DNA from 2 places in the Peribacillus sp. TH27 genome. Region 1 is predicted to be linked to the other one. Evidence: predicted binding sites of a transcription regulator. Region 1 holds the regulator's gene; the other holds the start of a gene.
The links. The regulator NrdR, encoded in region 1, represses ribonucleotide reductase genes. The targets are predictions, from matches to a motif close to AACACNATATATNGTGTT.

Region 1 (11,010 bases):
CTATTGATTTTTGGACGGTCAAGCTTGCTGAATTCCTGATCATAGAATTGAAAACCGTCTCGATTGACAAGATGAAGCTTTGGTAATTTCGACTCCTGCCCATGCAGGCAATCACGGAGCGTAGCAATAAAATTTTGATAGTCCTGTTCCAACTTATATTCATCAATCGCCTTGACCACATACTTTTCCAACGTATGCTGAAATGATTTTAAACGGAAAGTCGTAAAGGAATCGAATGAAAAAGACACCTTCCCCGCCAAAATGCTTTGAAGCCCTTCCTCAATCAATTTTTTTTCCGTACTGAATAACATCCCTTGACACCTAGCTCTTTCTCCTTCAATAATCGATGATGCAATTTCGGTAATCGCTTCAATTTCTTCTCGTTCTCTATAGAAAAATTTACTAATTATGATTTGTTCAATCACAGGAAGCATCTTTTCTTCCAACAAAAAAGAATGAAATACTTCACTGAGCAGGATTAGCCATTTATCACCTACTGACTCTGTCATATCCACATACATACCTTGTTGTGGAAGAAATCGAATGTATGGTTGAAATTCTGCCCCTAACGGATGGACAGAAACTAAATTCAGTAATTTTAATGCCTCTGAATCATTTTGAAACGAAATTTGCACTACGACATCCCCCCTTCCCCCTTGCTTCTTTTTTCATGTATATGGGGATAGGGACTTGTTTAGAAGTAGGATAAGGCTTGTAATAGAAAAAAGTGACCTCTAATAAGAGACCACTTTCCACTATCTTCTCCGGTTTATTCCATCAAGCTTGACCGGTTCTGCTAAATATTGAATTCTTTCCAATACTCTGGCCGCTTTCACTTCTTCCTTCTCACCGCGCTGTGAAAAGGTTAAGTGATTTTCAAGGCCATTCATGTCAAAATTCGAAGTGAAAAACGTAGGCAGGTTTTCCAGCATCCTAAATTGCAAAATTGGCCCAAAGACTTCATCGCGGCCCCAGCTTGTCATAGACTCGGCTCCGATATCATCCAGCATAAGAACAGGTGCCGTTTTGACCATTTCAATTTTCTCATTGACGGTATTATCGCCAATCGAGCCCTTTAGTTCTCTTAAGTAGTCCGGTACATAGACGATTAGTGAGGATATTTGCCTTTCAGCGAGTTCATTGGCAATTGCCCCCAATAAATAAGTCTTGCCAACGCCGAACTTCCCATAAATATATAATCCTTTTTGTCTTTTACCCGGCTCATACTCCATAATGAATGACATCGCTTTACCTAAAACGCCTAAACGTTTGTTTTCATCATCCGTTTGTGAAAAGTCTTCAATGGTAGCCTTTAAAATATCCTTTGGCACATAAAGACTGCGAATCAATTTTTCGCGTTTTCGCTTTTCATCCTCTGCCAATTTCCGCGGACAGATTTCATAATTCAAATTAAGTGCCTTCCCTTGAACAACCAGTTTGGGATAATAGCCATGCATCATATTGATACAGCCATCCAAACTTGGACATTTATCACACTTATTACTTTGCGAAGTAAATTCATAAAGCTTCCCTAAGTTTTTATCAATCATTTCCTTCGTAACAGTCGAACTATTGGCATTCAAAAATAGCCGCACCTGTTCGTCTTCAAAAATTTCCTGTTTTAACTTTTCATAACGCTCCTGAAATTGGTTTGTATTAGCCAATTTATTAAGGGAACTATTAATCTTTTCCATCGTTCATTTCACCTCCAGCTTTCCACTGCTTCCATTTCTCCTGAAGCTCGCGTTTCTGTTCATTCAATTCAGGCTGATCCACTTTCTGCTCCTGCTGTGTTTCTTCTTTTTTCTCAAGCCATTCGGGAACCACTTCTTCCCGAATCGTCTTTTTCCGGCCGCCTTTTGCAACGTTTCTGCTTCCCTGAGCCCAATCCTGATATTTCCGGTGCTCTTTTTTAGCTAGTTCCATCGCTTCGATGACAGTAGACACCTTCAGACGTGCCCAATGGCCCGCCAGTTTTTCCACATAGCCCTTTGTGAATTTCATATCTGTTTTGAGCATAACATATTCAATTAAGACATTGACGACCCCCGGATTTAGCTTTTGGTTGATCATCACACCTTCTACCACTTTCAAATCACCGCTGGATGGCTCTGCACCGCCTGACAACTGCATCAGACGGTCGCGCGGGGAAATCGTCTCCAAATGACGGATTAGCTCTTGTTCCTGCGTTTTCGGTTCTTCTTTTTGTGTTCGTTCACGTATCGGCTGCACGCGATTGACAAGGGAAGGCATATCGGCCTGTCGCTCGATTTGGTACCAGTCCCTTGCCGCCTTTCTTAATATTTCCTCGTCGATCTCATCATCCAATGAAACGGCATCCATAACTAGTTTTTGCATTTCAAGCGGATCAATGCCATATAAAAAGGCAAGTTTGGCAATCGTACTTTTTATTTTCGGAGTAAAGGCCTTTTTCGGCACGATTGATGATTTTATTCCGGCTAACAAAAGGTCAAAATCAAATAAGCCGTCAAATCCCGATGGCTCGACTCCATCCGCTCGATTGATATATTGCTGTTCGGGCAAAGGTTTCCATTCGTTTTTCGCTTCATCTGTTACATATAAGGAGTCCAAATGATCTGATGAAAACACCTCTGCAAAAGATTTTGTCACACTTTCATACTGATCCGTTAAAATGTGATCATCGCAAAAGAATCTCTTTAACCGGTTAAATTGTACTTTGCCAATTTTTTTGTATAAGTATATATTCAGCATACCATCAGTGAAAAACTGTTGAGGTGACAGCGGCGAATTCAATTCGTAAATAAATTCCTTCGTATCTTCTTTCGATTTCTTATACACATTCAGCAGTCCGATTCCCTCAAGCAAAAGGCGTGCTTCGTAAATATCGCCTAATTTAAGGCCAATTGTATTCATTAATTGATAATGTGAGGAAGCTTCCGACCAGAGCCGATTTTCCTCTAACTCACTCCATAACGTCATGTATAGGCTAATACAGATCGGTCCAATAAGAGGTTGATATAGTCGGGTTAGTATTTTCCGATCATAATCATGAAGCAGCCCCGCAGATGAAACCAAGTATGAATCCGCTGGGAGCAATTCTTGCCAATGCATTGACATCTCCATTCAAACCTTTCAAAAGATGTAGTGAAAAAAGAGCCAAAGTAAATCTTCAGCTCTACTTTCTTTCTTTATTTATTAAATCTTTCAATTCATCAATAAAGACATTAATATCTTTAAATTGTCGATATACGGAAGCGAATCTAACATAGGCAACCTCATCGACTTCTGCCAGTTTGTCCATCACCATTTCGCCGACATTGTCACTTTTCACTTCTGCGATGCCCTGGTTGCGCAATTCCTTTTCTACATAACTGGTAATTTGCTCCAATTCCTTTAGTGGAACTGGACGTTTTTCGCAGGCCCTGATTAAGCCACGTAGGATTTTATCACGACTGAACTCTTCCCGTGTCCCGCCTTTTTTCACTACAATCAGCGGCGTTTCCTCTACCTTTTCAAATGTCGTGAATCGAAAACCACATGCCTCACATTCACGGCGTCGTCGAATCGATTTACTTTCATCGACTGGCCTGGAATCGAGCACTCTTGTTCCATTATATTGACATGATGGGCATTTCATCATTATCAGCTCCGTATTTTATGTAGGACTCCCCTATCTAAATGTTCCCCAAGGATTTACTCTTCTATCTCAATCTTATATTAAAAGGAACAACCAGTACAAGTAAAAAGTGTAACTTCCAACAGTAGGCACTTTTTTGAAGGAGCGTTATCAGAGTCTTTATGCTTTTTACTAGTCACAATCTTTAGTTTAAAGCGGGCTTGCTAATTTATTGCATTAAAAAAGAGATGCACCCATGGCATCTCTGTGTATACGTTTTTTATAGGGCACTTATATTGGCTTTTTTCATTTGTACCGGACCTAATCCACGTGGAAGTTCAATGTTTTCACGTGTTTGCGCATTCAAAGCTTCAGCAATATAGTTTGCCGCAATATTCGGATCCAAATTACCACATGTATAGACATCAATGCTTGCATAGCCGTGTTCTGGAAAACTGTGAATCGTTAAATGTGATTCAGAAATGATGACAACCCCACTTACTCCTTGTGGAGCAAACTTGTGGAATGCTACTTCGCGAACCTCTGCACCTGACTTCAATGCAGCATCAACAAAAATCTTTTCAATCAAATCAATATTGTTCAGTTTTTCAAAGTCACAACCCCAAAGTTCAGAAATGACATGTCTACCCATTGTTTCCATAGTGTAAGCTGTTTCCATTTTAAGCTTCCCCCTTACCATGATTAAAAATTACATAACTTCTAACAACTACCACGGGGGAAAGTTAGTCCAAAGAGGTCCTAACCCTTTAAGTAGCCATCGTGCAAACTCTCTTTTGAAGAAGTTCACGATTCATAGTATATATTGTTTGAATTTTTTTTGCAACTGCCATTTTGAATTTTCGGCAAGATAATGTTTATACAAAAAAAATGTAAGGGCTTTCTTAATGAAGTCCTTGCCCTTTGAATCATTTCATAGCAGTTTATCACTTCGCAAAAAAAATTTCACATTAAACCGCTAAAAATAGAATTAAAAATTCGCTAAAAATAAACCCGAGCCCGCTAAAAGACTCAGCAGACTCGGGTTTATTCAACTAATTAGCAGATAATTGAACTTCTGAAGTTTTTTTCAACTCGGAAGCTACTAAATTTACAAGATCCACTACACGGTTTGAGTAACCCCACTCGTTATCATACCAAGCAAGGACTTTCACTTTTCTATTCCCAATCATCATCGTTGATAGACCATCGATGATTGCAGAGTGCGGATTAGTTTTGAAGTCACTCGAAACAAGAGGTTCTGTCGTGAATTCCATAATCCCTTTAAGTTCATTTTCTGATGCGTCAATGAATGCTTGGTTCACTTCATCAATCGTTACATCATGATTTAAGTCCACAACAAGATCGACTAAAGAAACGTTAGGTGTTGGTACACGTATCGCCATACCGTGAAGCTTGCCTTTTAATTGAGGCAAAACTAGAGAGATGGCTTTAGCCGCTCCTGTTGTCGTAGGAATGATACTTTCTGCAGCTGCACGAGCACGTCTTAAGTCTTTGTGCGGGTTATCGATATTATTTTGGTCATTTGTATAAGAATGAATCGTTGTCATTAAACCGTTGTCAATGCCGAATTTTTCATCGAGCACTTTCGCAACTGGTCCAAGGCAGTTAGTTGTACAAGATGCATTGGATATAACAAAATGCTTGTCAATTTCTAGCGCTTCCTGATTGACGCCCATTACAATGGTAACGTCTTCATTTTTACCCGGAGCGGATAAAATAACTCTTTTTGCCCCTGCATCTAAATGAAGAGCCGCTTTAGAACGATCATTGAATTTGCCCGTAGCTTCGATTACAATATCTATGTTCATCTCTTTCCAAGGCAATTGCTTTGGATCGCGGTTATTTATTAGTTGTACACGGCGGCCATTCACTACAAGTGAATCATCTTCCGCTACAATTATACCGTCGAATTTACCATGGATCGTATCATATTTTAGTAAGTGGGCTAAAGTTTCAGCAGGATAGCTTGCATTAATGGCAACAATGTCCAAACTCTCATCTAATATGGCCTTTCGGAAAACCATTCTTCCAATTCTCCCAAATCCGTTAATCGCTATTCTTGAATTCATTGTTCGGACCCTCCTGAAAATATTAATGTTATACTTATTACCTCTCATATGTAATTAGTATAACATAATTGAGTGCAATTGTGCTAATAAAAATGCGGATTGTTGTTATTTTTTCAAAATAAAAGGAAGAAACCATAAGGCTTCTCCCTTTTTTCTCATTTATAAGACATTCCAATTGCAAAGTACGGTTTTAACCTGCTTCTTTGTTTCCTCAAGATTCCCATTATTATCAATGACCGCATCCGCTAAAACTTTTTTATCAGCTAACGGCATCTGTGATTGAATTCTTGCAAGTGCATCTGTCTCTGATAATCCATTCCGGTTCATTAAGCGTTCCAATTGAACGCGCTCATCTACATATACCAATAGAGTCTTTTCAACCATGAATGTTAACTTACTTTCGAATAGGAGCGGAATATCCATAAATACCGTTTCTTCTCCTGCAGCGAGTGCCTTTTCCGTTTTTATACGCATCCAATTCCTAACAGCAGGGTGCACGATACTATTTAAAAGCAATCTCTTTTCTTGATCATGAAATATAATAGACCCTAATTTCACCCGATCAATATTGCCATCCACCAATAAAATATCTTCACCAAAAGCTTTTACTACTTGATGGTAGGCTTCTTCACCTGGCTCTACGACTGCGCGGGAGGCCACATCTGCATCTACAATCGTGAAACCGAGTTCCTGTATATAAAGGCTGACGCTGCTTTTCCCGCTTGCAATCCCCCCGGTGATTCCAATGATTTGTCCCATAAGCTCCCCCTTTTAAATCAATTATTATAACTTGAATACACCAATTAAAATCAATAGCACGCCCGGAAGAAAGGTTAACTGCTGCACAATTTTATTATTTGAAAGCAATTTCCCGCTTTGAAGTCCGCTCCAAATGAAGATTGAACTCATTACAGCGATACATATTGCGAGAATAATCGGAGAAATCCCGATCATAGCTGCTCCAACTCCAGCTCCGAACGCATCAAGCGAAAGTGCAAACCCGAGAACAAGTGCTTCAACACCAGTAATTGTTCCTGATTTGTCAAAATCGGCATTCAATGGTTTTTGTAAAATATTTATGACTACTCCAAGTGATTTAATTTCAAAATTAAAGATGATTTTTTCATGATATCTCTCGTCGTTCAATTCCTTATCAGGCTTAAAATACTGGTATACCATCCAGGCACCAAGAAAAATGAGAATGATGCCCCCAGTTTTTTCAGCCGCTCCGACAGAAATAAGCTGACTGATGAACTGCCCGATGACCATCGCAATGCCTAAACTCAGTGCCGAACAAAATGAAATGACCGCTATTGACTTTAAGGGGATTTTCATCTTTCGCATACCAAATGTCAAACCTACGCCAAAACCGTCAATACTTACTGCAAAAGCAAGAAAAATAATTTGTAGCCACATCGGAATTATTACTCCTTCCCTTCTCGTTGCTACCCTAGTATATGGAAGGAGCCCATCCGATGTGTTTGAAAAGACATTGACTAGTTAAGTCGCTGACACAACGGGCATATATGTGTGCCGCGTCCGGCTACAACTAGCTTTTCAAGTGGTGTACCGCACGTTTTGCAGTTCTCTCCTTTACGTCCGTAAACATTAAGTTCTAACTGAAACATGCCGATTTGCCCTTGAGAGTTAATGTACGAACGAATCGTACTTCCCCCTTTTTCCACCGCTTCACCTAATGTTGCTATGATTTCGGAATGCAGCTTTTTAATTTCCTCTAACGTAAGTGAAGAAGCTATTCTCTCTGGATGAATCCCGGAACGGAATAAAGACTCGTCCACATATATATTTCCAATTCCAACGACAACAGTTTGATCTAGAAGAACTGGCTTAATCTTCCTACTGGTTCTTGCCAGCTTCGCACTAAGCCCCTCGACTGTAAACTCTTCTGATAGCGGTTCAGGACCTAAATGCGATAATGGCAATTGCTCAAGTTCTTCCCCTTTTGTAAATAAATGCATCGTCCCGAACTTCCGGACATCCCGGTACCTAAGTTCACTGTCATCCGTAAAAGTAAAAATAACATGAGTGTGCTTATCATACGGCTCTTCTTTTGGATGCACTCCGTATTTCCCTTCCATCCTTAAATGCGAAACCAATGCATAATCATCCAGTGTGAAAATGAGGAACTTGCCTCGACGGCCTATTCGCTGAATTGTCTGCCCTCTTAAAGCATCCTGAAACTGTTCGACAGGTTCAGGTGCTTTAATAATCTTAGGCCAGAAGACGGACACTTCCTTGATTTCTTTTCCAAGTACGAGCTGCTCTAACGTTCTTCTGACTGTTTCTACTTCAGGAAGTTCTGGCATTACTAATCACCTATCTTTTATTATTTGGCATCAAACCATGTTGGCCCGTAAGCATAATCCACTTTGAGAGGCACATTTAATTCAATAGCATTCTCCATTTCCTCTGGTACGATTTTCTTAAGGATTTCGAGTTCTTCCGGAGGTGTCTCAAAAATTAATTCATCATGCACCTGCAGAAGCATTCTCGTTTTTAGCCCCTCTTTTTTCAGACGCTTATTCATATTAATCATGGCAAGCTTGATGATATCTGCTGCACTGCCTTGAATTGGCGTGTTCATGGCTGTCCGTTCGGCAAAACTTCTAATGTTGAAATTACGGCTTGTAATCTCAGGAATATAACGCCTTCTTTGCAGCAAAGTCGTACTATATCCTTTTTGACGAGCTTCATGTATGCTTTCTTCCATATATTCCTGTACACCAGGAAAGCTTCTTAAATACTTCTCAATGAACTCTCCCGCTTCTTTTCTAGTAATGCCAAGGCTTTGTGAAAGTCCGTAGTCACTTATACCATAGACAATCCCAAAGTTAACCGCTTTTGCTTGGCGTCTCATGTTCGAAGTGACTTCCTCTGCTGATACATGGAAAACATCCATCGCTGTTTTTGTATGGATATCCATCCCTGCCTGAAACGCTTCAACTAGGCCGCTATCATTGGCGATATGTGCAAGCACTCGTAACTCGATCTGAGAATAGTCAGCAGCAAAAACAATCCAATCCTTTTCAGAAGGGATAAACGCCTGCCTGATTTTCCGGCCTTCCTCTAGCCTGATTGGGATGTTTTGAAGGTTAGGGTCTGTCGAGCTTAATCGGCCGGTCTGGGTTAATGCTTGGTTGAAACGAGTGTGTACCTTATCTGTTTTCCGATTGACTACTTTGAGCAAGCCTTCAATATAGGTGGATTGCAACTTACCAAGCTGACGGTAAAGTAAAATTTCTTTCACAATATTATGCTGGCTCTCCAATTTTTCCAGCACATCAGCTGACGTAGAATAGCCTGTTTTAGTTTTCTTCAATACTGGAAGCTCCAACTTTTCAAAAAGAATTACCCCAAGTTGTTTCGGTGAATTGATATTGAAAGCCTCTCCAGCCAGATCAAAAACTCGCCCTTCGATGGTTTTTAATCGAATAGCTAATTCCTGCCCCATGTTTTTCAGTCGTCCAATATCTACCTTAACACCCTGCCACTCCATATTAGCCAAGATAATGGACAAAGGCAGCTCAAGTTCCGTTAACAAATGGTATTGCTCAAACTCCTGCAGCTTTTCAACCATAGGTTCTTTTAAAGAAAAGATAGCCTTCGCTTTTCTGGCGATATGATCTCTCAATTCAGATTCTTCGGGTACCTTGCGTTTTGCACCTTTTCCATAAAAAACATCATCGGTTTCAAGACGTATGGTTCCTTGAGTTTTCGTGATTTCGGCCACTTCATCCACTGACTCTGCAGGATCTAAGATATATGATGCTAGAAACACATCAAAATCAATGCCTTTTATTTCAACTCCTCGATGGCGCAGTGCTACAACCGTGCGCTTTGCGTCAAAAACCGTTTTCTTTTTTGTTTCATCTTCTGCCCAAGATTTAAATATATCTGAAGTCAGTGCCGTCTCACCATGGAAGTAAAAATGGCCATTTTCATTGCTGACGGCTATTCCAAGAATGTCTGCATGATGATAATTATCTTCTAAGATTTCAACATATAAAGCACTTCCATCAGCAAACAACTCTGCAGTCATTTCCGAAGTGTGAACCTCAATTTTTTCTTGTTCAATCGGTACACTTTCTGAAACATCCAATTTATCGAGCAGCGTGGAAAAACCAAGCTCTTTATAAAATGAAATAACCCTTTCCTGGTCCATTCCGTTGTACTCGGTCTCATTGACCATAACTTGAATTGGCGCTTCCCTTGTAATCGTCGCAAGCTCTTTGCTTAACAAAGCAAGGTCTTTATGTTCTTCAATTTTTTCCTTCAATTTTTGACCGCTTACCTCATCAATCGAACTTAGCAGGTTCTCAACCGTTTCAAATTGGTGTAATAATTTAAGTGCCGTTTTTTCACCAACTCCCGGTATGCCAGGAATATTATCGGAAGCATCACCCATCAACCCTTTTAAATCAATGATTTGCAGGGGTGAAAGGCCGTATTTTTCATGTATATGCTTTGGTGTATATTCCTCAATTTCAGTGATTCCCTTTTTCGTGATTGAAACCGTCGTACTCGGGGAAGATAATTGGGTTAAATCTTTATCACCGGAAATGACTTTTACCTCAAAACCATCTCTTTCCGCCTGTAGAGACAGCGTACCGATAATATCATCGGCTTCGTAATTTTCCAATTCATACCTTTTTATTTGGAAACAGTCGAGCAACTCGCGGATAAAGGGGAATTGCTCGGATAATTCAGGCGGCGTTTTCTGGCGTCCACCCTTGTATTCTTTAAATGTCTCATGTCTGAATGTCGTTTTACCGGCATCAAAGGCCACAAGAATATGCGTTGGCTTTTCTTCTTCAAGAATGCGGTTAAGCATCATGGTAAATCCGTACACCGAATTCGTATGTACACCCTTATCATTATTCAAGAGCGGAAGCGCAAAAAATGCGCGGTAAGCAATACTATTTCCATCTATGAGTACTAACTTTTTATCCAAATTCGTCTTCCTCCAGTCACACAGGGTTATGTAGTTCAGCTTCTATTTATAAACGCAAAAAGCCGTGCATTTTCTTTCTCTATTCTACCATGAGTAGAAGTGGAAAGAAAAATGACGGCGACTATGCTATTTTGTATTTCCCATTAACAAGCTAGCGTACGGTGAATCTGATGGCAGAACGATGACCGTTTGATCACCAATCGTTTTTTTATAAGATTCAAGCGTACGGTATAGTTTATAGAAATCAGGATCTTTGGAAAACGACTTATTATAAATTTTCGCTGCTTCCCCTTCTCCCTCAGCCCGAATCACTTCTGCATCTGCCTCTGCAGTCGAAAGCAATTCTTTTA
Region 2 (11,010 bases), 370 kb from region 1:
CGTTTTCACTTTTACCAAAATATTCAATGGCCCTTTTTAATGAATGTGTCAAATGGTCAATGCCGACAATATCAGAAGTACATGCCGCCTCGAAGCGGGTAATTTCAGGTTTTCTTTCGTTTATATATTTTTCAGCTGCTTCGAAAATCTCATCAAGATTCACGTATGTCCTAATGTATGGTTTTGTACCTAGCGTCGTCTGTAAATAACAATAGTGACAGTGACCCATACACCCAGTAGCAAGCGGGATAGCATATTCTGCAGATGGCTTAGACGAGTCGAACTTCAACGTTTTCCTGATTCCCACAACCAGCGTCGACTTGGCGACACGATATTTTTGCAAATCATTATCCCCAGGTAAATCTCTAATTTGATTATGTGAAGTGGTTTCACGGATCTCAATATTCATATCCTCAAATTTCTTTTTTAATTCTCGGCCAAGCGGGTATTCCAGTGCTCTTGGCTCAATATATACTAGCTGTGGGATAAATGGTTTCATATACTTCTCCATTCTTTTTCGGATTTGTTCATACTTTTATTCAAACTAGACAATCTAACTTATAAGGATAGTTTTTCTTAATTTAATTATCCTCATGATTGATTCTAATTGGTAAATTCAAGTATGGGAGATGTGATATGACTAAAAAGCAAGACTTCTTGACAAATGGAATGGGTAAACAAGTAATTACCGTACAAACAGATAATAAATTTCCCAATCCCCGGAATGTCCCTGGAGACTCTGTCGATGAATACTCGGTGTTAAAGGATGGAAACCAATACTTGGCCGAAAAGGAAATTGCCCAACAAAATGAAAATGGCTGACAAATGAATGCAGAAGAGAAGACCGAATCCTAAGACTCGGTCTTCTCTTCTGCATTCATTTTCATTGTATTTTCTTTAAGGAGTTTAAACGCAAGGAAAAGCAAGATTATACCAAATACTCCAGCAATAATATAACTTATATTTAAATAGTTTTTCATTAACACTGACATGAGTGGTGGTCCTGCTGCAACACCAATAAATCGTGCAGAACTATAGAAAGAGGAAATTGTTCCCCGCTGTGTCTTTTCAATATTTTCAGTAATGAGCGCATCCAAAGTTGGAAGCATGGCACCAATCGCGATTCCTAATACACTTGTTATTATAAGTAGCAACACAATTTTTTCCTTCGTATAGCCAACAAAAACTATACTTCCTGACATTAATATTAAGCTAATCAATATAATCCTTCTCATCAACGGTATGCTTCCTTTTATCTTCCTTCCCGCCACATAAGAGGAGATACATAAGAAGAACAAAGGGATCGCCAAGACAAAGCCTTTTTTAATGCCTTTTAAATCATGTAATTTTTCTAGACTTTCCGATAAAAAAAATAGCACTGCAAAAAGAACAAGCATGACAAAAACGCCCAATAGGAATACAACGGAAAGCCACTTTCCTCCCTCCTCAAAGGTTACTTTCGTTTTATTTAAAAATTCTTTGAACTTTATTGGTGCATGATTATTCTTCGGTACTTTTATAAAGAAAAAAACGAGAACAATCGAAATTAAACTAAAAAAGGAAATAGAAAAGAACGGTAAAAACCAAATAAGTGAAGCGAATAAGGATCCTAAAATCGGACTTAACACTTTCCCGAAGGTATTCGATGTTTCAATTATGCCTAAACAGGAACTTGTTTTCTCATCATCAGCTTTATAAAGGTCGCCTACTAACGGCAAGACGATTGGAGTTGCCCCAGCCGCACCAATCCCTTGTAGAACGCGGCCCAAGATAATCCAGGTATACGGATTGTCCATCTTCCAGGAAACAAAACCAGCAATCAAACCACCTATCAAAGCTAAAATCAGGCTGGGTAGGATAACTTTTTTCCTTCCAATGCGATCAGACAAGTAACCTGCTACTGGAATTAGAAAAATGGAAGCGATTGAATAACTGGTGATTATCATACTCGACTGAAAGGATGTTATGTTCACTTTTTCTTCAAAAACCGGCAACACCGGAATAAGCATAGAATTTCCTAGTGTCATGACGAGCGGAATCGAAGCCATGCTTACAATACACCAAGCACTTACCTTCGTATTATCGCATTTCTGATTTTCCATTCATACACCCCATCATAGTTAATACATTGTAGTTTAACCATATATAAAGAAAAGCTTTCACGAAAATGAATAACAATTAATAGTTTACAGACCAATAAAAGGTAACCTTTAAAATTTCAAAATATTGAATATACTCTTAGATTTGCAAAAAAAGCCGTTAAGATCAGCTTTTCAGCTATACCTTAACGACTTTCTTAAATCAAGCTTATAGGCCGCATTTTAATTGTGCGCCACAATTCGTGCATGTATTACATCCGCCCATTTCCTGAACTTCACCTTTACGGCAAACAGGACAGGTGTTACCTACTTCCGACCCAATCGTAACATTCGTCGAACGCAGTTCATTTATCGTATCAACCAATACGACTTTTTTCTTTTCTTCCACATCTGTTAATTCATCCATTTCAAGTTGCTCATCCATTTGATTTTCTTCCGCTTTAAGCGTAAGAACCTGACTGTCACGGCTTCCATCTACATATACCGTACCGCCTTTTGCTCCGCCTTTGTATAGACGTTCATATACTTTTTCTACTTGTTCAACGGTATATCCTTTAGGAGCGTTAACCGTTTTACTAATCGAACTGTCAATCCAGCGTTGAATAATGCATTGAACGTCAGCATGTGCTTCAGGAGCCAATTCCATTGCAGAAATGAACCATTTCGGAAGCTTTTCTGGATCCGCTTTTGGATGACGATCCAAGTATTCCTGTACGATGTCAGCCTTAACCTCAATGAATTTACCAAGACGACCGCTACGGAAATAGGTGAAAGAGAAATATGGTTCAAGACCAGTTGATACCCCAACCATCGTACCTGTACTGCCTGTAGGAGCAACTGTCAATAAATGAGAATTACGGATGCCATGTGCAGCAACACTTTCTCTGATATCTTCTGGCATTTTTTCCATAAACCCGGTTTGAGTGAAACGCGTTCTAAGCTCATTCGTTTCTTCATCAGTTGACCCGATTAGGAACGGGAAACTGCCCTTTTCTTTAGCAAGGTCTACTGAAGTCCTGTAAGCTGTAGTTGCAATCGTTTCAAACACCTTGTCTACCAGGATATTCCCTTCTTCAGATCCGTACTCCGTTTCACAATAGATTAACAAATCATGCAGACCCATAACACCAAGACCAACCCGTCTCTCGCCGAGTGCTTGTTTCTTGTTTTCATCTAAGAAGTAAGGGGTCGCGTCAATGACGTTATCCTGCATACGCACACCCACTTCTACGGTCTGCTTAAGTTTCTCAAAGTTAACTGTTTTGTTATCTTTATCAGCCATTTCTGCTAAATTTACAGCTGCTAGGTTACACACAGAGTATGGAGCCAGTGGCTGTTCACCACATGGGTTCGTTGCTACAACTTGTTGTCCGTATGCTTTTGCATTTGTCATCTCGTTAGCATTATCAATAAAGAAAATACCCGGCTCTGCAGAATAAGTAGCACAAATATTAATTAAGTTCCAAAGCTCTTTAGCTCGGATTTTACGGTAAACACGGACTTTTCGGCCCATTTTTTCCCACTCACGTACATCACCGACATTGTGCCATTCTTCATTATAAATCGCCATTTCTTCAGCATTATAGCTTTCAACATCCGGGAAACGCAATTCATATTCGCCATCTTGTTCGGCAGCTTCCATAAATTCCTTAGTCAAGCAAATCGAGATATTGGCGCCTGTTAGAAAATCGGCATTATGGACACTGTACGTTCCGCCTGTACGAACCTTTTCCTCGGCCTCTCTAATGATTTTCTCGTTAAATCCGCCTAAACCCGGAATCTCTTTATAGTTGATGATACCTTGGTACATAGCCGTTTCCTGTTCGGTATGCGGAGTGAATTTTAATTTATCTGTAGCGTACTTTTTGATGGTTTCATCTTTTGTGTTTTCCACTAAGTAGCGAAGAATCCGTGGATTTTGCATTTTCGAAATAATGAACTCAGCAATATCTGGATGCCAATCCGCAAGCATAATCATTTGTGCACCGCGTCTGCTTCCGCCCTGTTCAACAAGATGGGTCAATTTCGCAATATCATCAAGCCATGAAACTGAACCGGAGGATTTTCCATTTACCCCTTTTGCCAATGTATTTCTTGGACGAAGTGTCGATCCGTTCGTACCTACACCGCCTCCGCGGCTCATGATTTCCATGACTTGCTTTCTATGTTCGGAAATTCCTTCGCGTGAATCCGGAACAAATGGCATTACATAGCAATTAAAATAAGTAACATCCGTGTTAGAACCGGCTCCATATAATACACGTCCTGCTGGGACAAAATTAAGGTTCTTTAATTCTTCATAGAACTTATTGAACCATTCCGTTCTTTTTTCCTCAGTCTTTTCCACTGAAGCCAATCCCGTTGCATTACGTTTTGCAATTTGTTCATAGTATATTTCAAGCGGCTTTTCAATGATATCAAGCGGTCGATTTACAATCCCCGTTGCCACTTCTTCCGGGTTATCTAATGCTCCGCGAAATTCATCATCCACTAATACCTTAGCTTTTTTCGTTTCCCAATCTATTTCAACGATGTAACCAAGACCCCGTGCAGGGAATTTCGGATCTTCCTTAATCGTCAATACTACAAAATCGCCAGTCGAGAGCGTAATTTTTTCAGTATCCTTAAAAGAATAGCGGTCAAGCATAACTAGACGGGACACGCCTTTATGCGTCATTTTCATATCAGCTGTTACAGGATGGACCTGGGGAAATAAAGAAATATCCTTATTCAACCTTTCTAGATCAACCTTTAAAGCTTCTTTTATTACAACCGACATAATTCCCTCTCCTTTATATGTTTCAAGATCCGTTCTTGCTGCAAAAATTTATATGTAGTCTTACATGTCCGTTTCGCTTAACAAGTTACCCTAAATTTATCATAGCGAAACTCAAAAATCAATATATAGTGTCGTAATAAATATTTCGACTACTATATATTGTGTTTGTGTTGATTAACTTTTAATTTTGTCAAACGATAAATCAATTAATATAGTTAGTAAAAGGGAGGAAAATGTCGATTTATAATAATTTTTCATCAGATTTCAATTAATTTGAACCTTGCTTTTTCCCTGTCCTTGTTAGTGCTTATCGTTGCAAGGAAAAGCTTATTTGTTTGCAAAAATCTGAAAAAACATTTTTATTATCTGTTCTAATTATCCTGCTTCTTCTATCTCAAAAAATTCCATTCATCGCTTTCATATTTGCTTTCTGCAATGGCTTTCACTTCCACCAATTGCTGTTCAGTGAGGACGTATGGCTCTAATTCGATCGAAAGTCCATCGGCAAAACCTTTTTCAAAAGCATCTTTTGCTTCTGGGATGGTAATCTTTCTTCCGGCAATGTCATTTATGGCCACGGCTTTGTTTTTTAAGTTTTTTTGCATTCTCTCTTTAACCCTGTCATTTGAGAATTTAAACACGCTAAAGAGCTTTTCATCATCAAGTTCAAGTAAAATGGCCCCGTGTTGAAGGATGACGCCCTTTTGCCTTGTTTGTGCACTGCCAGCTACCTTACGGCCCTCAACGACCAATTCATACCAGCTTGGCGCATCAAAACAGACGGAAGACTTGGGTGCTTTTAAAGCCGCTTTCTCCTGATCGGTTCGAGGTACAGCAAAATAAGCATCCAATCCAAGATTCCTGAACCCCATTAATATTCCTTCAGAAATAACTCGATATGCCTCAGTAACAGTAGTAGGCATTCCCGGATAGGATTCTGGGACAATTACGCTATAAGTCAATTCATGTTCGTGCAGTACAGCACGTCCTCCTGTTGGTCTGCGAACAAAACCGAGGCCCTGCCTTTTAACTTCTTCTATATCAATTTCAGATTCTGCCTTTTGAAAATAACCAATCGACAATGTAGCTGGGTCCCAACCGTAAAAGCGGATAATCGGTGGTATTTCCCCTTTACTCTGCCAGTTTAAAAGAGCTTCGTCCATCGCCATATTAAAAGCCGGTGAACAATATCCAGAATCTATAAATCCCCATTTTTCTTTTGTCATCCTTACCCCTCATTTCATGTAGACTGTTTAAAAGTAAGTCAGTAATTCCGTCATAAAAAAACTCACATTTAGTAGTTTAACAGACTTTAACACTCTAAAAAAGAAAGTACCATTAAGTCGATAAAGAATTTTACGAAAATATTTTTTGATTATTAGTTAAAGCAATTATATAATAAAGATTGTCTGTATTCGTTAGGTAGAAGGGAGTTTTTATGTTTGGAATTATTATATACACTGCTCATCATCATAGGAGTGGTTATTGCGTATTCACTTTTTAATTGGTACCGCCAGCGTAAAATCGTTAAAACGTTAACACAGGATGAATTTATTGCTAACTACAGAAAAGTACAACTAATCGATGTGCGGGAACCAAATGAATTTGATAATGGTCATATCTTAGGCGCAAGAAACATCCCTATGACTCAAATGAAAACACGCCTGGTCGAAATTAGGCCGGACAAGCCTGTATACTTGTACGCTCAAAGCGAAATCATCAGCGGAAGAGCTGCAGCCATGCTATACAAAAAAGGCTACAAAGAACTGTTTCACCTAAAAGGCGGTTTCAAAATGTGGACCGGTAAAATTAAAGCAAAGAAATAAGAACCCATCTCCGCATGGGCTCTTTTTAATTAAAAAGCTATCATACTAAAAATTGAAATGAAATGCCGTCTTAAAGCTTATTATGTCTTATTGTATATTCATTTCCAGCTGGTCATTCTCTATACATATAATGAATAAAAATCCCCGCTCAGATGGCGGGGATTTTTATTTAGGCTATTAAGCTTGATAACGGAGGACTGGTTTTCTTGCAGCAAGCGTTTCATCCAGCCTTTTAATAACTGTTGTATGTGGCGCTTCCTGTACGATCTCCGGAGTTTCTTCCGCTTCCTTAGCTATCTGAATCATCGCATCAATGAACGCGTCGAGAGTTTCCTTTGACTCCGTTTCAGTCGGTTCTATCATCATTCCTTCTTCCACGTTCAACGGGAAGTAAATAGTAGGTGGATGATAGCCGAAGTCTAGTAATCTTTTGGCAATATCGAGTGTTCGGACGCCCAACTTCTTTTGCCGGCGGCCACTAAGCACAAACTCATGCTTACAATGGCGATTATATGGTAAATCAAAATATGGTTCCAACCTACGCATCATATAATTCGCATTGATGACCGCATTCTCCGTGACAGCCCTAAGACCATCAGGACCCATAGAACGAATGTACGTATAAGCCCTCACATTTATTCCGAAGTTTCCGTAATAAGGTTTAACTCTTCCGATGGATTGCGGGCGATCATAATCCAGCATAAATTGCTCATCTCGTTTGACCACGAGTGGTTTAGGCAAGTAGGGAATCAAATCCGATTTTACTCCGACAGGACCAGATCCCGGGCCACCGCCACCATGTGGACCTGTAAATGTTTTATGGAGATTTAAATGGACCACATCAAAGCCCATATCACCTGGACGGGCTTTAGATAGGACTGCATTAAGATTGGCTCCGTCATAATAAAGCTTCCCACCAGCATCGTGGACAAGTTTTGCCATTTCCAAAATATTCTCTTCAAACAATCCTAATGTATTGGGATTCGTCAGCATTAAAGCCGCTGTATCCGAACCTACCACGCGCTTTAAATCTTCAAGGTCAACTAAGCCATTTTCATCTGATTTTACCGTAATCGTTTCGAGCCCCGCAACAGTGGCGGAAGCTGGATTCGTACCGTGTGCCGAATCAGGAACTATCACTTTCGTCCGTGCTGTATCGCCGTTTGCTTCATGGAAGGCACGAATCATCATTAATCCTGTCCATTCACCATGTGCACCTGCTGCTGGCTGTAAGGTCACTTGATCCATCCCTGTGATTTCTGTTAAATGTTCTTGCAAGTCAAATAATAGTTCCAAGGCTCCCTGTACAGTCGCCGGATCTTGATATGGATGGATATGGGCGAAACCGTTAAAACGCGCCACATTTTCATTTATCTTCGGGTTATACTTCATCGTACAAGAACCGAGTGGATAAAAGCCCGAATCCACCCCGTGATTCCGTTTGGAAAGAGCTGTATAATGACGCATGATATCTAATTCCGATACTTCTGGAAGCTCAGCCTCTTCTTGACGGATGTATTCGGCAGGAAAAATCTCTTCAAGTGAAATTTCTTCAACATCCATTTCCGGTAGACTGTACCCTATTCGACCGGACGTACTGATTTCAAAAATGAGTGATTGATCTTGATTATTCATGTTGATCCCCCAATTCCTGCGCAAGTGCATCAATTTCTTCTTTTGTTCTAAGTTCTGTTACAGCCACAAGCATATGGTCTTTCAGCTGTGGATAAACAGTCCCTAAGTCGAAGCCGCCGATAATTTCTTTTTCAAAAAGACTTTGATTAATTTCTTGGTAAGATGCCGGCAGTTTAATGACAAATTCATTAAACGATGGTCCCTCAAACACCACTTCTATTCCTTTTTCCTTTATAGCTTTTTTCGCATAATAGGCTTTTTGAATATTATTCACTGCCATTTCTTTGACACCCTTTTTCCCAAGTGCGGTCATCGCAACAGAAGCTGCCAAAGCATTTAACGCCTGATTGGAACAAATATTGGATGTGGCCTTGTCACGACGAATGTGTTGCTCACGAGCTTGAAGCGTCAGCACAAATCCCCGTTTACCATCTTCATCCACTGTTTGCCCGACGAGACGGCCTGGCACTTTACGAACAAGTTTGTTCGTGACCGCAAAGTATCCGCAATGCGGTCCGCCAAAAGCTGCTGGAATACCGAATGGCTGAGCATCGCCTGTTACGATATCAGCACCAAGGGCACCTGGAGGGGTCAATGCACCTAGTGCAAGCGGGTTACTCGAAACGATAAACATGGATTTCACATCATGAATGATTTCTTCCATTTCTTTCAACGGTTCAATACGTCCAAAGAAGTTTGGATATTGCACAATGACTCCCGCAATATCGTCTTTCGCCAATTCCTTTAAGGCAGCTAGATCTGTCACACCATCTTTAAATGGAATTTCAATGACTTCCACTCGCTGACCTTTCGCATACGTCTTAACGACTTCTCTTGATTCAGGATGTACTGCCGCTGAAATTAGAATTTTCTTACGTCGTGTATGACCGGATGCAAGCATCGCTGCTTCCGCTAATGCCGTCCCTCCGTCATACATGGAGGAGTTGGCTACATCCATGCCTGTCATTTCACAAATCATCGTTTGATATTCAAAAATGGCCTGAAGCTCCCCCTGTGAAATTTCTGGCTGATAAGGGGTGTAGGCTGTATAAAACTCCGAGCGGGAAAGAACATGATCAACGATGACCGGTGAATAATGATCATACACGCCCGCACCAAGAAAGGAAGCATAGTTTTTAAGATCAGCATTCTTAGAAGCAAGTTTTGATAATTCTTTCATTAAGGCTGGCTCTGATTTAGCTGGTTTAATGTCATATTCGCCTTGAAAGCGGACACTTTCAGGAATATCGTTGAAAAGGTTCTCAACAGAAGGGACCCCTATTACCTCCAGCATTTGTTGTTTATCCTGCTCTGTCATGGGTAAGTAACGATGTTTCATCTTAATGACCATTCCTCTCTATTTACGTGGTTTTTTATAAAAAGGTGTTTGTATAATAACAGCTTTCAATCGTTTTGAACGAATTTCCACTTCGACTTCAGAATTCATCACCGAAAAGTCTTTATCGATAAGTACCAATCCTACATTTTTCTTCAATGTTGGTGATTGAGTGCCAGTCGTAACTTCACCAATGACTTTATCCCCACTGTATACCTTATAGCCATGACGAGGAATGCCGCGGTCAATCATTTCAATTCCGACAAGCTTACGTTGTGCCCCTTTTTCCTTTTGTTCAGTAAGAACGGCTTTCCCGAAAAAGTCGGCTTCCTTATCCACTTTAACCGCAAAACCAATCCCGGCTTCAATTGGGGTAATATCCGGTGAAAGCTCCTGTCCATAAAGCGGAAGTTTAGCTTCAAAGCGGAGTGTGTCACGTGCCCCTAAACCTATCGGCTGTATCCCTTCTTCTTTTCCTGCATCTAGAATAGCTCTCCAAAGGGCCGGGCCATTTTCACTGTTGCTATATATTTCAAAACCATCTTCACCCGTATATCCTGTACGTGAAACCATCGTGGAAAGCCCATTTATCAGGACATTTTCCTTGAATTTAAAAAAGCCAATTTCACTCAAAAGTGTATCATTAGATAGTTTTTGTAATATTTTCTCTGCCAAAGGTCCCTGCAGTGCCAACTGTGTATAATCGCTTGATACATCCGAAAGTTGGACATCCTCTGAACAATTAGCTTGTAGCCAGTTAAAATCTTTTTCTGTATTGGCGGCATTGACCACGAGCAGATAGTCGTCTTCTGCCTTTTTATAAATGATAAGATCGTCAACAGTACCGCCGTTTTCATAACACATAGCCGTATAAATTGCTCCGCCCTGTTTTAGCTTTGATACATCATTGGTCATCATTTTTTGTAAAAAGGCAAGACTCCCTGGGCCCTTCACATCAACCTCACCCATATGGGAAACATCAAATAAGCCAGCTTTTGTACGAACTGCTTCATGTTCGTCCTTGATACCCGAAAATTGGACAGGAAGTTCCCAGCCGCCAAAATCGATCGTTTTTCCTCCGTATTCACGATAAACCTCAAATAGTGGCGTTCTTTTTAAATTGGTCAAAAAATGACCCCCCTTAGATTTTTTAGATTTACTTTGCTCACTTTTCTAAAAGCTTCTTTCCATTTTGTCAGATCTTCTTATACTTCTCAGCCTGATTCATAATGTGGAAAAAAGGGCACAAAAAAGGACAGAGAAAGCCCTAAAGAGCTTTTTCTCTGTCCTGAAACCTGAAAGTTTACCTATATAATAGGTTTTCCCCTTTGGTGG

Region 2: a site for NrdR is predicted at 5,027-5,044, ahead of JFU24_RS25385 (vitamin B12-dependent ribonucleotide reductase). Genes of this name have one in related genera too.

Annotation. Positions count from the first base shown of each region.
Region 1 is NZ_JAEKEV010000002.1:4,598,177-4,609,186, reverse strand. Features, by position in the region: gene ytxC (sporulation protein YtxC) at 1-635, opposite strand, end outside; gene dnaI (primosomal protein DnaI) at 756-1,694, opposite strand; gene JFU24_RS23500 (replication initiation and membrane attachment family protein) at 1,681-3,099, opposite strand; gene nrdR (transcriptional regulator NrdR) at 3,158-3,619, opposite strand; gene speD (adenosylmethionine decarboxylase) at 3,879-4,259, opposite strand; gene JFU24_RS23485 (glyceraldehyde-3-phosphate dehydrogenase) at 4,651-5,688, opposite strand; gene coaE (dephospho-CoA kinase) at 5,848-6,447, opposite strand; gene ytaF (sporulation membrane protein YtaF) at 6,472-7,104, opposite strand; gene mutM (DNA-formamidopyrimidine glycosylase) at 7,185-8,015, opposite strand; gene polA (DNA polymerase I) at 8,036-10,660, opposite strand; gene hflC (protease modulator HflC) at 10,787-11,010, opposite strand, start outside.
Region 2 is NZ_JAEKEV010000002.1:4,969,698-4,980,707, reverse strand. Features, by position in the region: gene splB (spore photoproduct lyase) at 1-499, opposite strand, end outside; gene JFU24_RS25395 (hypothetical protein) at 637-822, shown strand; gene JFU24_RS25390 (MFS transporter) at 852-2,102, opposite strand; gene JFU24_RS25385 (vitamin B12-dependent ribonucleotide reductase) at 2,308-4,878, opposite strand; gene JFU24_RS25380 (lipoate--protein ligase family protein) at 5,268-6,104, opposite strand; gene JFU24_RS25375 (rhodanese-like domain-containing protein) at 6,321-6,704, shown strand; gene gcvPB (aminomethyl-transferring glycine dehydrogenase subunit GcvPB) at 6,882-8,339, opposite strand; gene gcvPA (aminomethyl-transferring glycine dehydrogenase subunit GcvPA) at 8,332-9,678, opposite strand; gene gcvT (glycine cleavage system aminomethyltransferase GcvT) at 9,697-10,803, opposite strand; glycine riboswitch at 10,957-11,010, opposite strand, start outside.